DNA from 2 places in the Azospira sp. MPR-E4 genome. Region 2 is predicted to be linked to the other one. Evidence: predicted binding sites of a transcription regulator. Region 2 holds the regulator's gene; the other holds the start of a gene.
What was found. Region 2 encodes sigma-54, which starts transcription at its own class of promoters, with help from an activator protein. Its sites were predicted from a motif close to TGGCACGCTTNCTGCTNA; they were not measured.

Region 1: the regulator sigma-54 is predicted to act here: its motif matches at 3,929-3,946, upstream of AC1RTA_RS11095 (hydrogenase small subunit).

The regions. Positions count from the first base shown of each region.
Region 1 covers NZ_JBXAST010000034.1:11,660-18,984, forward strand. The annotation lists gene AC1RTA_RS11075 (hypothetical protein) at 59-379, shown strand; gene AC1RTA_RS11080 (hypothetical protein) at 439-966, opposite strand; gene AC1RTA_RS11085 (OmpA family protein) at 963-1,682, opposite strand; gene AC1RTA_RS11090 (hypothetical protein) at 1,692-3,533, opposite strand; gene AC1RTA_RS11095 (hydrogenase small subunit) at 4,034-5,215, shown strand; gene hybA (hydrogenase 2 operon protein HybA) at 5,218-6,192, shown strand; gene hybB (Ni/Fe-hydrogenase cytochrome b subunit) at 6,206-7,325, shown strand, end outside.
Region 2 covers NZ_JBXAST010000016.1:16,976-24,300, reverse strand. The annotation lists gene ptsN (PTS IIA-like nitrogen regulatory protein PtsN) at 1-422, opposite strand, end outside; gene hpf (ribosome hibernation-promoting factor, HPF/YfiA family) at 578-898, opposite strand; gene AC1RTA_RS07140 (RNA polymerase factor sigma-54) at 913-2,391, opposite strand; gene lptB (LPS export ABC transporter ATP-binding protein) at 2,458-3,204, opposite strand; gene recX (recombination regulator RecX) at 3,270-3,725, opposite strand; gene recA (recombinase RecA) at 3,722-4,744, opposite strand; gene AC1RTA_RS07120 (PAS domain S-box protein) at 4,881-6,962, shown strand; gene bfr (bacterioferritin) at 7,027-7,325, opposite strand, start outside.

The DNA of each region.
Region 1 (7,325 bases), on a different contig from region 2:
AGCGTACGGAAAAGGGCATAGAATAGACCGTACAATTCTAACCTTATGGAGGAGATCCATGTCCCACACCGTCATTGTCGTTTTCGGCAAAGGCAAGGAGTACGAATTCAAGTTCACCCAGGCAGACCTCGGTGGCCAGACCGCGGAAGAGGCCCGTCGCTGGTTCGACAAGGAATTCGTCACCCTGGAATGCGAACCCTCCAATCCGGTGGGCAAGGTCCTGATCATCGACAAGGTACTCAACGTCGCCAAGTACGGCGGCGAAGCCCGCTTCGCCGAGGCCGGCGGCTGGGCCAAGGACTTCACCCGTAACGCCGCCCTGGCCCTGGGCCGCGATACGGTGCGGGTGGATGTGGCCGATTTCATCATCGGTTACTGAAACCGCAGCGGCGGGAAAAAAGAACGGCGCACCTCGGTGCGCCGTTCTGCTTTTGTGCCTCAGTCTTTGCCATCGGCCAGGGCCGGGTGCCGGGCCAGCTCCCGGGTCCATTCCAGGGGCGGCTGGGATGCGGCGACGTATTGCCGGTGCCGCCGCAGATAATCGCCCAGCAGGGTCCGGCCGGGGCCGGCCGCCGCTCCGCTGTAGGCCTGCAGCAGGCCCCGGTAGCACTGGCGGAAGCGGCGGGGCTCGCCCTGCCAGGCGTCCACCTGCTGCAGCAGCCGTTGCAGGAGCTGGGCGTCCTGCAGCAGGCGCCGGCCGTCCCAGGGATTGGGCCGGTCCACGGCGTGGCACAGGTATTTGAGATCGATGAAGCGCAGTCTGTCGCCGCTGCGGAAGGCCAGCAGGGCCCGGGCGGAGCGGGGCGAGGCGGCCAGGGCGCCGCTGTCGCCGAAGGCCAGGCGAATACGCTGCAGGGCCCGGGTCATGGGCGCCGGATTGGCGGGGTCGGCTGCCGGGGCCAGCCTGGGGCAGGGCTCCCCCAGGGCCAGGGCGAGGGCCTGCAGGTCGCTGCCGGCCTGGCTCACGGGGCGTCCAGGGGGCAGCGGCTGTCCCCTTCCTGGAGCCGCGGCCGCAGGGCCGGAGCCCGTTCGCCGAGATCGCGGAATTCCAGGCGTAGTTCGATGCGGCGGCTTTCCTCGGCGCTGGCCTTCTGGAAATTGAAGGAGGAGCCGCCCACCAGGAACAGTTCCCGCACCGTCTGCTGGTCCGTCTCCGAGAGGGCGTCGGCGCTGCCGGCCGGGCTGGCGAGGAGGGCGCAGAGGACCCGTTCCGAGCGCTGCAGGCTGAGATTGAGGTTGTACAGGTAGCTGCCCCGGGCGTCGGCGAAGCCCTCGACCACGATCTGTTTCAGCCATTTGCCGGCCACCGGGTCCCGGGCCAGGGCCAGGATCTTCGGCACCAGTTGCCGCAGCAGGCGGGCCTGCTCGGCGGAGAGCTTGTGGCTGTTGGTGTCGAAGCGGGCCCGTTCGCCGAAGTCCACGGACTGGCCGCGCAGGGTGACGCCGGGGAAGTCCCGGGTCATGTCCCGCACCCGCTGCAGCACCTCCCGGATATCTTCCTCGCGCCGGGTCTTTTCCCGCTCGCTTTCGGAAATCTCGTGGGTGACCGCCAGCAGGGCCACGGTCATGGCCACCAGGAACAGCACCATGAGGCCCGACATGAGGTCGGAAAAGGAAATCCAGAAGGGCTTTTCCCCTTCCTCGCGGCGGGCGCGGCGCTTGCCGGGCAGGAGTCCGATCATGGCGGCGGCTTAGCCCTTGCCGTCGGCGAGGACGTCGCCCAGGTGTTCGATGGCGTCCTTCAGGTAGCCCACGGCCTCGGCCAGCTCCCGCTGGAACTGGGCGTTGCCGGCCTTGAGGGAACGCTCCACGTTGTCGGCGAAGGCGCCGTGGGCCTTGGCCAGGACCTCGCTGACGCCCTGCAGATAGACGTCGGCACGCTGCTCGGCCCGGGCGAGGGACTGGGCGGCGCTTTCCAGGCGGCCCACCACCTCGCTGTTGAGGGCGGCCTCCCGCTGGGCCAGGGCCACCGTGCCCTGCACTTCCTGCAGCAGCTCCCGCAGGCTGGCGCCGACCTTGTGCTGCTGTTCCAGCAGCTGGCCGTTGCCGGCGCTGGCGGCGGCCAGGCTGCCGGCGGCGCTCTGGATGGCACGCCCGGCCTCGGCCACGGTCTGGGCGGTGTGGTCGAAGCTGCGCCCGGCGGCGGCGAAACCGCCGCAGGCCAGTTGCACGGCTTCGGCGCCGGCGCTGAGCTGGCCCATGGCCTGGCTGCCGGCCCGGTTGAAGCTGGCGACGCAGCCTTCCAGGGTGGCGGCGGCATTTTTCAGTTCCGTGGTGACCCCCTGCAGATGGCCTGCCACCTTGCCCATGAGCTTGTCGGTCTGCTCCGTCAGGCGCTCCTGCTGGGCCTGCTGGCCGCCGCCGATGGCCTCGGAGACGCCGGCCACCTGCTGGGCGAGCTGGCCGGCCAGCTGGGCCATGGATTCCTGGATGGCTTTTTCCAGACGCTGGCTGCTGGCCTCGAAACGCTGGCCGGTGGCTTCCAGGCTTTGCAGCAGGCGCTCCTGGCGCTGCTCCGCCTCCCGCTCCTGGCGTCCCAGCTGTTCGCCGATCTGCTGGCCCACATTGCCCAGCAGGCCGTCCAGGGCCTGGCTGATGCCGCCGGCCACTGCCTTGCCCTGCTGGGCCTCCATCCGTTCCAGGGTCTGGGTCAGGCGCTCCAGGGGCGCGCGGATGCTGTCGCCGACGGCGCCGGCCAGGCCCGCCGTCATGTTCTCCAGCTGGCGCTGGCCGGCCTGTTGCTGCTGCTCCAGCAGGCTGGCCATGGCCTGGCGCATTTCCGCCACCAGGGCCTGGCGCAGCTGGGCGGCCTGTTGTGCCGCCTGCTGGGCGGCGCCCTCGCTGGCGCCCACCAGGCGGGCCAGGTATTCCTCGCCGATGCCGGTGTCGAAGAGACTGTCGATGAGCTGGTTGAGGCGTTCCACCTGGCGGTAGCGGGCCACCACCAGGGATTTTTCGACCCAGGTGAGGAGCATGGCCAGGCCGATGGCGATGGCGGAAATCTTGAAGGCGTGGCCGACGCCCTGGATCAGCTCCCTGAGGCTGCCCCGCACCACGTCGGCGCTGGCGGAAACCTCGAAGTGGGTGAGGCCGACGATGAGGCCGGAAAAGGTGCCGAGGATGCCGATGCCGGTGAGGATGCCCGGCAGGTGCTTGTAGAACTCGGCCCGCAGGGGCGTATCCACCAGGGCCTGTTCGGTGAGGAAGCTTTCCGCCAGGGCCGTGGCGCGCCAGCGGGGGCCGGCCTCGGTGCGGGTCGGGTGCAGGGTCTGGGCGTATTCGCGCCACAGGTGGGCCAGGGGCGGGGCGCCCATGATGTCGCGGCCGATCTGCTGGGGATCTGGGTTGCCGCCGCTCTCCCGCAGCTGCTCCAGCTGCCCGATGGTGCGGCGGAAGAGGCGGCCCAGGCCCAGGGCGGGCAGGACGAAGCGGAAGATGAAACCGGTGCAGATGGCCGCCAGGAGCAGGGCGATGACCAGCATGTGGCCCGGAATGTCGGTGGCGGCGAGGAGGGAAGTGAGGGAGGAAGGCATCGGGCCCGGCGGGTCAGGGTGGTCGGCAAAGGCGGCAACGAGCCCGGATTCTAGCACCCCGGCCCGGCGCTGCTGCCGGTGGCCTCCGCTGCCGCAGCGGGGGAGCGGTGCGGGTCCGGGATTGATGCGGGTTTGGGGTGGCTGGAGGCTGGCGCCGTTCCTGGTCTCCAGCCATGGCATGGCCGGGAGGCGCTTGCCGCCTGCCCCGGCGGCAGGGGGTGTCCGAGGTGGTCGTCGCCAGGGCCTGGGTGGGAACTGTTTGCATCTGTCATCTTTGCAGAGTGGAAAGAAAGTTTCCAGGTGTCGGCTTTGTGACGTCGCAAGGTTTACAACTTTATGAAACGCCATTTCACGCGAGTTCCGTAGCTGCTTGATTGTTATGGTTTTGCCCTGTCTGGCACGGTTCTTGTAATCGTCCCACCCCAATAAGGGCGCGGCGATCCCCGCGCAACCATGCAAATAGCCCCGTGGGAACGGGGCAACAGACCGAGGGTGAGGCCATGCAAGAGCAAAAACTCCAGTCCCTGGAAATCCACGAGCACGTCATCGAGGCGGCCAAGCGCCTGGAAATGGGCCGCCGGGAATTCCTCCAGTTCTGTACGGCCATGGCCGCCACCCTGGGCCTGCCGGCCGGGGCCGAGGCCGCGGTGGCCGAGGCGGTGGCGGTGAAGAAGCGTCCCTCCGTCATCTGGCTGCACTTCCAGGAATGTACCGGCTGTACCGAATCCATGCTGCGGGCCGAGCATCCCACCATCGAGAAGCTGATTCTCGACGTCATCTCCCTCGACTACCACGAGACCCTCTTCGCCGCCGCCGGCCACCAGATCGAGGCCGCCAAGCAGGCCGCCATGAAGGCCAACAAGGGCCAGTACCTGCTGGTGGTGGAAGGGGCCATCCCGACCAAGGATGGCGGCATCTACTGCAAGGTGGGCGGCAAGACCGCCATCGACATCGTCAAGGAATGCGCCACCGACGCCGCCGCCATCATCGCCATCGGCTCCTGTGCCTCCTGGGGCGGCATGCCTTCCACCGACCCGAACCCCACCGGGGCCGTGGGGGTGAACAAGATCATCGACAAGCCGGTGGTGACCATTCCCGGCTGTCCGCCCAACCCCTACAACTTCCTTTCCACCGTGGTGCACTTCCTCACCTTCGGCCAGCTGCCGCCGGTGGATGAGCTGGGCCGTCCCAAGTTCGCCTATTCCCGCCTGGTGCACGAGAACTGCGAGCGCCGCGCCCACTTCGACGCCGGCCGCTTTGCCATGGAGTTCGGCGACGAAGGGCACCGCAAGGGCTACTGCCTGTACAAGCTGGGCTGCAAGGGTCCCGAGACCTACGCCAACTGTCCCACCATCCTCTTCGGCGACGCCGGCGCCGGCACCTGGCCCGTGGCCTGCGGCCACCCCTGCATCGGCTGTACGGAGCAGGGCGTGGGCTTCCAGAAACCCATCCACCAGACCGCCAAGGTCATGACCTACGCCCCGCCCGCCTCCTTCCCGCGCATCGTCGAGGAACAGGGCAAGGGCGCCTCCCTCGGGGCCGCCGCCGTGCTGGCTGCCGTGGCCGGGGCCGCCGCCGGGGCCGGGGCCATGGTGGCGAAGAACCTGGGTCTCTCCCACGCCGCCGAGGAGGCCGAGAAGGCCAAGCAGTCTTCCGAACAGAAACCCGCCGAGAAGGTGTGACCATGACTTCCCGTCGCAATTTCCTGAAAGGGACGCTGGCGGGGGGCGCAGCCGCGGCTGCGGTCTCCGTTTCGGTGAGTGGCCCGGCCTGCGCCCGGGACAACAATCCCCAGCCCGAGGGCGCCCTGGGCCTGCTCTACGACGCCACCCTGTGCGTCGGCTGCAAGGCCTGCGTCGCCGCCTGCAAGGAGGTCAATGGCAACCCGGCGGAGTTCTCCACGCCTGAACAGCTGTGGGATACGCCCCTGGATACCACTGCCAAGACCTTCAACGTCATCAAGATGTTCCGCAGCGGCACCATGGAGACGAAGGACGATTCGGACAACGGCTATGCCTTCATGAAGACCTCCTGCCTGCACTGCAACGATCCCTCCTGCGTCTCGGCCTGCCCGGTGTCGGCCATGACTAAGGACCCGGTCACCGGCATCGTCGGCTACGACGCCGACGCCTGCATCGGCTGCCGTTACTGCGTTGCCGCCTGTCCCTTCGGCATTCCCAAGTACGACTACTCCTCCGCCACCGGCAAGATCGGCAAGTGCGAGCTGTGCCGCCATCGCCTGCCGGAAGGCAAGTACGCCGCCTGTGCCGAGGTCTGCCCCACCGGCGCCACCCTCTACGGCAAGGTGTCGGACCTCAAGGCCGAGGCCGAACGCCGCCTCTCCCTCAAACCCGGCACCAAGACCGTGTTCCAGCGCGGCCAGCTGGGGGGCAAGGACCAGAGCTACGAAAACGTGGTGGGCCATTACGTGCAGCACGTCTATGGCGAGAAGGAAGTGGGCGGCACCCAGGTGATCAAGCTGTCCGCCGTGCCCTTCGAGAAGGTGGGCCACAAGCCCCTGCCCGAGCGTTCCGCCTCCTCCAAGTCGGAAACCCTGCAACACACGCTCTACGGCGGGCTGGTGATGCCCCTGGCGGTGCTCGGCATGATGACCTATTTCGCCAAGCGCAACGTCAAGCCTGACGACGACGAGCTGTAAGGGAGAGATCGCAATGTCTGCACAACAACACGCTGCACCCACCCCCGTCGGCGGCAAGCTGCTGACCCCGGTGACCCTCACCGCGGCGACCCTGATCGTGGTGGCCCTGGCCATCATCCTGGTCCGTTTCGTCTTCGGCCTGGGCGCCGTCACCAACCTCAACGACGGCTACCCCTGGGGCCTGTGGGTGGTGGGCGACGTGGTCATCGGTTCCGCCTTCGCCTGTGGCGGCTTCTCCGTGGCCATGCTGGTCTACATCTTCAACAGGGGCGAATACCATCCCCTGGTACGCCCGGCCCTGCTGGCCTCCCTCTTCGGCTATACCCTGGCCGGCGTCGGCGTCATCTTCGACCTGGGCCGCTGGTGGAACTTCTGGCACATCCTGACCCCGGGCTACGCCTCGGCCAACTCGGTGATGTTCGAAGTGGCCCTTTGCATCTCCCTCTACATCGTGGTGATGTGGATCGAGTTTTCCCCCACCTTCATGGAAAAGTGGGGCATGCACGAGAAGCGCAAGAAGCTGAACAAGGTGATGTTCTTCTTCATCGCCCTGGGCACCGTGCTGCCCATGATGCACCAGTCCTCCCTCGGCTCCCTGCTGGTGGTGATGGGCACCCAGGTGCATCCCCTGTGGCAGTCCATGGCCCTGCCGCTGATCTACCTGCTTTCCGCCATCACCATCGGCTACGCCGTGATTCTCTTTGAATCCTGCATGGCCGCCGCCGGCTTCCGCCGCCAGATGGAGACCCACATCCTGACGCCTCTGTCCAAGGTCATGCTGGGCATGCTGGCGGTGTTCCTGGTGGTGCGGGTGGGCGACCTGGTAGTCCGCGGCGCCTTGCCCCGGGCCTTCGAGGGCAGCCTGCAGGCCCTCATGTTCTGGCTCGAGATGGCCTGCTTCATCGCCCCCCTGGCGCTGCTGGGCAAGGAGACTTCCCGCCGCAACCCGGCCCGCCTCTTCGTCGGCGCCGTGCTGCTGATGCTGGGCGGCGTCCTGCTGCGCATCAATTCCTACCTGGTGGGTTACGAGACCGGCGACGGCTGGCACTACTTCCCCTCCGTCCCCGAAATGCTGGTCACCTTCGGCATGTTTGCCATCGAGGTCTTCGGCTACATCGTCATCACCCGCCGCT
Region 2 (7,325 bases):
TCGTCGGTGTTGTCGCAGGCGCCCAGGGCCTCGCGGAAGGCCCGGTCGGAGAAACGCTGGGCCAGCTCGGAAAGAATCTGCAGATGCTGCTCGGTGGCCTGTTCCGGCACCAGCAGCACGAACATCAGGCCGACGGGCTTGCCATCGGGGGAATCGAAAGGCACCGGGGCGGACAGGCGCATGAAGGCGCCGGCGGCTTCCTTGAGCCCCTTGATGCGGCCGTGGGGAATGGCAACCCCCTGGCCCAGGCCGGTGGAACCGAGTTTTTCCCGGGCGAAGAGGCTGTCGAAAACCGTGGCCCGGGCGATGCCCAGGTTGTTCTCGAACAGCAGTCCGGCCTGCTCGAATGCCCGCTTCTTGCTGCTGGCTTCGAGGTCCAGCAGGATGTGGGCGGGAGGGAGGAGTTTGGCGATCAGATCCATGGGGCGGGAACCTTCCCCGAACAGCGGGATGGCGGCGGCAGGGCCGGTTGGAGACTGGGATTCAGGCAGGATACCTGGCGAAAAGTGGCGGGATCATAACGGAAAACGACCCCGCCGCCTATGCCTTTCATCCCAGTCCCGGAGAGGGAATCAGATCACTCTTCGATGTGATTCTTGATGGTGTCGCGGTGGTGATCCTGGGCCTTCTGCTTGTACTTCTGCACCTGGCGGTCCAGCTTGTCGATCAGGGTGTCCACGGCGGCATACAGGTCGGCATCCTCGGCATCCACGTGGATGTCCTTGCCGGGCACGCGCACGGTGACTTCAGCCTTCTGCTTCAGCTTTTCCACGGTGAGGATGACGTTGACGTCGATGACGCTGTCGAAGTGACGCGTAACCCGCTCCAGCTTGGCAGTGACGTAGTCGCGGATCGCCGGGGTGACTTCCAGGTGATGTCCGGTGATGTGCAGGTTCATGGCTCGCTCCTTTTTTAGATGGACTTGCGTAGGTTGGCCGGCGAAATGTTGAGCGCTTCTCTGTATTTTGCAATGGTTCGACGCGCCACAACAATGCCTTGTTGGCCAAGAATTTCGGATATTTGACTGTCCGAAAGGGGTTTTTTGGGGTCTTCGGCCGCCACCAGCTGCTTGATCAGGGCCCGGATGGCGGTGGCCGAACAGGCGCCCCCCGTATCCGTGGCCACGTGGCTGCCGAAGAAATACTTGAGTTCGAAAATGCCCCGGGGGGTGGCCATGTACTTCTGGGTGGTCACCCGGGAAACGGTGGATTCGTGCAGGCCCAGGGTTTCGGCGATTTCCCGCAGTACCAGGGGACGCATGGCCACCTCGCCGTGTTCGAAGAACTGGCGCTGGCGGTCCAGGATGGCCTGGGACACGCGCAGGATGGTGTCGAAACGCTGCTGCACGTTCTTGATCAGCCAGCGGGCCTCCTGCAGCTGGCCGGAGAGGCTGGAGCCGCGCTGCTTGGAGAGGATCTCGGCGTAGAGCCGGTTGATGCGCAGGCGCGGGTAGGCGTCCGGATTGATGCTGGCGGTCCACTGGTTGCGCACCTTCTTCACCACCACGTCCGGGGTGATGTAGCGGGCATCCAGGGGCGCGTACTGGGCGCCGGGCCGGGGGTTGAGGCTCTTCACCAGGTTGGTGACGGCGCGCAGGCGCTCGTCGTCGCAGCCCAGCAGCTTCTTCAGCTTGGTGAAGTCCCGGCCGGCCAGCAGTTCCAGATGATGGCGCACCAGCTTCAGGGCCTGGTCCCGCACCTCGTCGGCCGGCAGGGCTTCCAGCTGCAGGGCCAGGCATTCGCCCGGAGTGCGGGCGCCGACACCGGTCGGGTCCAGGTGCTGCAGGTGGCGCAGGGCGATCTGCAGGTCGTCCAGGTCGATTTCCAGCTCTTCCGGCAGGGCTTCCTGCAGCTCCTCCAGGGGCTGGGTCAGGTAGCCGTCCTCGTCCAGAGCCTCGATCAGGAAGCTGACCAGCTGCCGGTCCCGCTCGGAGAGCTGCATCAGGCCCAGCTGCCAGTTGAGGTGGTCGCGCAGGGAGGTGTTGGCGGCCTGCACTTCCTGGAAGTCGGAATCCTCGTCCTCGTCGCGGGAGGCGGAAGGGTAGCTGCCTTCGGCAAACCAGTCCTCGCCCTCGCCCAGGCTGTCCCGGCTGTCGTCCCGGACTTCTTCGGGGCCGTGACTGTCGGCGCCTTCACCGGATTCGCCGCTATCGCCTTCCCGCGGGCCTTCGGCAGCGGCCTCGGCCGTACTGCCGGCGTATTCGCCTTCGCTCCCGCTGTAGGAGGGCTCGTAGTTCTCGTCCTCGCGCTCCAGCAGGGGGTTTTCCAGCAGATACTTCTCCAACTCCTGCTCCAGCTCGAGCGTCGACAGCTGCAGCAGCCGGATGGACTGCTGCAGCTGTGGCGTCAGGGCCAGGTGCTGCGAGAGTTTGAGTTGGAGGGTTGGTTTCATGGACCCGGGGCCGAAGGGGCCGGCGGCAATGAGCGGGTTGAGGGAAAGACTCGGAGACTGGGCTCGTCAGAGACGGAAGCTCTCGCCCAGATATACTTTTCGGACGTCTTCATTATAAACGATCTCATCCGGGCGGCCAGACGCCAGCACCCGGCCCTCATTGATGATGTAGGCCCGGTCGCAGATGCCCAGGGTCTCACGCACGTTGTGGTCGGTGATGAGCACGCCGATGCTGCGGTCCTTGAGGAAACGGATGATCTTCTGGATTTCCAGCACGGCGATGGGGTCCACGCCGGCGAAGGGCTCATCCAGCAGGATGAAACGGGGAGAGGTGGCCAGGGCCCGGGCGATTTCCACCCGGCGGCGCTCGCCACCGGACAGGGCGGCGGCATTGGAAGCGCGAATGTGGCCGATGTGCAGCTCTTCCAGCAGTTCCTCCAGGCGCAGGTCGATCTCGTGCTTGGGCAGCTTCTGCAGTTCCAGCACGGCGCGGATGTTCTCCTCCACGTTGAGCTTGCGGAAGACGGAAGCCTCCTGGGGCAGGTAGGAAATGCCCAGATGGGCCCGCTTGTGGATGGGGAAGTGGGTCACTTCCTGATTCTGCAGCTGGATGGAGCCGCCGTCGGAGGGCACCAGGCCGACGATCATGTAGAAACAGGTGGTCTTGCCGGCACCGTTGGGGCCCAGCAGGCCCACCACCTCACCGCTGCCCACCTCGAAGGACACGTCATGCACCACGGTGCGGGACTTGTAGCGCTTTTTCAGGTTGTTGGCGGAAAGCTTGGCGATGAGGTCGGGGTTCTGCTCGGACATGGGCTATCGGATTCTATGAATGCGGGGGCGTAAAGGCATTGTGCCAGAGGTGTCGCCCGGGGGTTCTACCAGTCGCTGCCGGACTCGTCGTCCCAGCCGCCCTGCAGCACCTGGCGGACGGTGGCGGCGGCAAAGCCGCGGCTGAGGAGGAAGCGGGTCTGTTTGGCCCGCTCGGCCAGATCGGCGGGCAGGGCGGCGAATTTCTTCTGCCACACCTGGCGCGCCCGTTCCAGCTCGCTGCCGCCCTGGGCCAGGGCCGCGGCGACGGTTTCCTCGGCCACGCCCTTCTGCCGCAGCTCCTGGGCCAGCCGGGCATCGCCGTAGCGGCGGGCGCGGATGGCGACCCTTTCACTGGCATAGCGGGCATCGGAAAGCTGGCGGCGGGCCGCCAGGTCGTCCAGCAGGGTCTCCAGCTCAGCCTCGGATTCTGCGTGGGGCGCCAGCTTGCGGGCCAGTTCGGCCCGGCTGTACTCCCGCCGCGCCAGCAGCCCCAGGGCCCGCTGGCGCAGGCTCGGGGTCATTCCCCGGCAGCGGCCGCCGGGGCGGGATTGGCCACGCCCAGGGCTTCCCGGATCTTGCCTTCAATTTCCTGGGCAATGGCCGGGTTGGCCTTGAGGAATTCCCGGGAGTTGTCCTTGCCCTGGCCGATTTTCTCGCCCTTGTAGGAGTACCAGGCGCCGGACTTCTCGATCAGCTTGTTGGCCACCCCCAGTTCGATGATCTCGCCCTCGCGGGAGATGCCTTCGCCGTAGAGGATGTCGAACAGGGCTTCGCGGAAGGGCGGGGAGACCTTGTTCTTCACCACCTTGACGCGGGTTTCGTTGCCGATCACCTCGTCACCCTTCTTGATGCCGCCGATACGGCGGATATCCAGGCGCACGGAGGCGTAGAACTTGAGCGCGTTGCCGCCGGTGGTGGTTTCCGGGGAACCGAACATCACCCCGATCTTCATGCGGATCTGGTTGATGAAGATGACCAGGGTATTGGTCTTCTTGATGTTGGCGGTGAGCTTGCGCAGGGCCTGGCTCATCAGGCGGGCGTGCAGGCCCATCATGGAATCGCCCATCTCGCCTTCGATTTCGGCCTTGGGGGTGAGGGCGGCCACGGAGTCCACCACGATCACGTCCACACCGCCGGAACGCACCAGCATGTCGGCGATTTCCAGGGCCTGTTCGCCGTTGTCCGGCTGGGAGATGAGCAGCTCGCCGATGTTCACGCCCAGCTTCTGGGCGTACTGGGGATCGAGGGCGTGTTCCGCGTCGATAAAGGCGGCGGTGCCGCCCAGCTTCTGCATCTCGGCCACGACCTGCAGGGTCAGGGTGGTCTTGCCGGAGGATTCCGGACCGTAGATTTCCACCACCCGGCCCCGGGGCAGGCCGCCCACGCCGAGGGCCACGTCCAGGCCCAGGGAGCCGGTGGACACCACGTCCACACCCTTGTCCACTTCGGTCTCGCCCATCTTCATGATGGCGCCCTTGCCGAACTGCTTTTCGATCTGCGCCAGTGCGGCGGTTAGTGCTTTGGCCTTGTTGTCGTCCATGACTGAATTCCCCAAAATCAAGCGGCTGATTATGGCACAAACCCTCCGGCCTACGCCAAGTTACCCGGACTACGTGTTATCCCCAGCATCAAAGGCCTTGGAACACCGCGGCAAAGCAGGGAAAATGGCGCAAATTATGCTAAAGCGATTATTGGCGCCCCCGGCCGCCGCTCCCCTCCCCGCTGCCCGCCTGCCCCTGCTCCCGGGGCTGCTGCTGGTGTTTGCCGCCTATCTGGCGGTGGCCCAGCTGACCATGGCCATCGGCACTGCCGGCCACGGCCTCTTCGTGCCCTTCTGGCCCCCCGCCGGCATTGCCCTGGCCGCCCTCGTCCTGGGCGGCGGCCGGCTGTGGCCGGCAGTGCTGCTGGCCACCCTGGGCAGCGCCCTCATCAGCGGCTTTGCTCCCCTCACCGGCCTGCTCATGGGCGCCGGCAACGCCCTCGGCGCCTGGGCCGGCTACCGTCTGCTGCGGGGTCCCCTGCAGTTCGATCCGCGCCTGGGCCGCCCCCAGGACGTGCTGCACCTGTGTTTCAGCGCCCCCGTGCTGGGCGGCGCCATCAGCGCCAGCCTGGGCGTCGGTGCCCTGAGCCTGGGCGGCAGCCTGGAGCCGGCCCAGCTGCTGCCCGCCTGGCGCGGCTGGTGGGTGGGCGACCTGGCCGGCACCCAGCTGCTGGCCCCCCTGCTGCTGGCCTGGCTGCAGCCCCGGGAAGGCCTGGACCAGGGCCGCTGGCGCCATCTGGCGGTGGCGGCGGTGGTCGCCGCCGCCCTCAGCAGCCTGTGGTTCTTCTCCGAGCGGGCCCCCGAATCCTTTGCCTACGCCGGCCTGCTGCTCCTGCTGACCCTGATCTGGATCGCCTTCAGCTGCGAGTTGCGCCTGGTGACCCTGGCCCTGGCCACCACGGCCCTGACGGCCGCCGTCTTCGCCGCCCTGGGCACCGGCCCCTTCGCCAATATCGAGCCCCAGCTGGTGCAGGTGAAGCTGCAGGTGCTGATCGCCTCCCTCACCGCCGTGACCCTGGCCCTGGCCGCCGCCAACCGGCAGCGCCGCAGCGCCGAGGAGGACCGCAACCGGGCGGAGGAGCGCCTGGAACAGGTGCTGGATTCCCTCGACGACGTCATCTGGACCCTGGAGGCGGAGGAGCGGCGTTTCTCCTTCGTCAGCGGCGCCACCCAGCGTCTCAGCGGTCATTCCGCCGCCGAGCTGTATGCGAACGCCATGCGCTGGGCCGACGACCTGCATCCGGCGGACCGGGAAGCCACCCTGGCTGCTTTCGAACGGCAGTTCGCGGGGGAAGCCGCCGACCAGGAATTCCGCATCATCCGCGACGGCGAGGTGCGCTGGCTGCGGGTCCGCAGCCATCCGGTGGTGGTGGCGGAGCGGGTGGTGCGCATCCACGGCATCACCCAGGACGTCACCTCCCTGCACCGGGCCATGGACCGCCTCGCCGCCAGCGAGGAGCGCCTGCGCCGGGCCCTGGGCGCCTCGGAGGTGGGGGTGTGGGACTGGGCGGTGGAGACAGGCAATCTGCAGTTCGTCCTGGCCGTGGCCGACGGCAACGGCTACCGCCTGGCCGAGCGCAGCGTGGGCCTGGCCGAATGGGAAGCCAGCCTGCACCCGGAGGACCGGACCCGGGCCATGCAGGCCCTGCTGGATTGCCGCGACGGGCGCAGCCTCCGCTTCCGCTGCGAATACCGCACCCACACCCGGCACGGCCACTGGCGCTGGTTCCGCGGCGAAGGCCAGGTGGTGGACAGCGCCGACGGCCAGGCCCGGCACCTGGCCGGCACCTTCCGCGACATCCACGAGCGCAAGCAGGTGGAGGCGGAACTGGAGAAGCTCTCCATGGCGGTGGAACAGAATCCCTCGGTGGTCTTCATCACCGACGCCCAGGGCCGCTTCGAATACTGCAACCAGGCCTTCTCGGAAGTCACCGGCTACGGCCTGGAGGACATCCTGGAACAGACGCCGCGGCTGCTCAAGTCCGGGCTCAACGAGGTCGGCACCTATGCCGACCTGTGGCGCACCATCAACGCCGGCAAGACCTGGCGCGGACGCCTGCTCAACAGGCGGCGGGACGGCAGCATCTACGTCTGCCTGCAGGCCATCGCCCCCATCCGCGACGCCAACGGCCGCATCACCCACTTCGTCAGCATCAGCCAGGACCTCTCCGAACTGCAGGAATCGCCGGACCTGTGGCCGCCCCGGCGGCGCAGCTGAAGGGCGCCGGTCAACGCAAAAGGCCGCCCCCAGGCGGCCTTTTGACTGGCGGGGCGGCAGCGGCTCAGGCGGCGTCGCCCATCTGGGACTGCAGGTAGTTTTCCAGGCCCACCAGTTCGATCAGCTTCAGCTGCTGTTCCAGCCAGTGGGTGTGGTCCTCTTCCGTGTCGTCCAGCATCTTCAGCAGCATGTCCCGGGTCAGGTAGTCCTTGTGGGCCTCGCAGCGGGCCATGGCGGCACGCAGTTCCTTGACCACGGAGATTTCCACGGCCAGGTCGCTCTTCAGCATCTCCGGCACGGTCTTGCCGATCTTCATGGACTTGGCCGGGGTCATGCCCGGAGTGCCTTCGAGGAACAGGATGC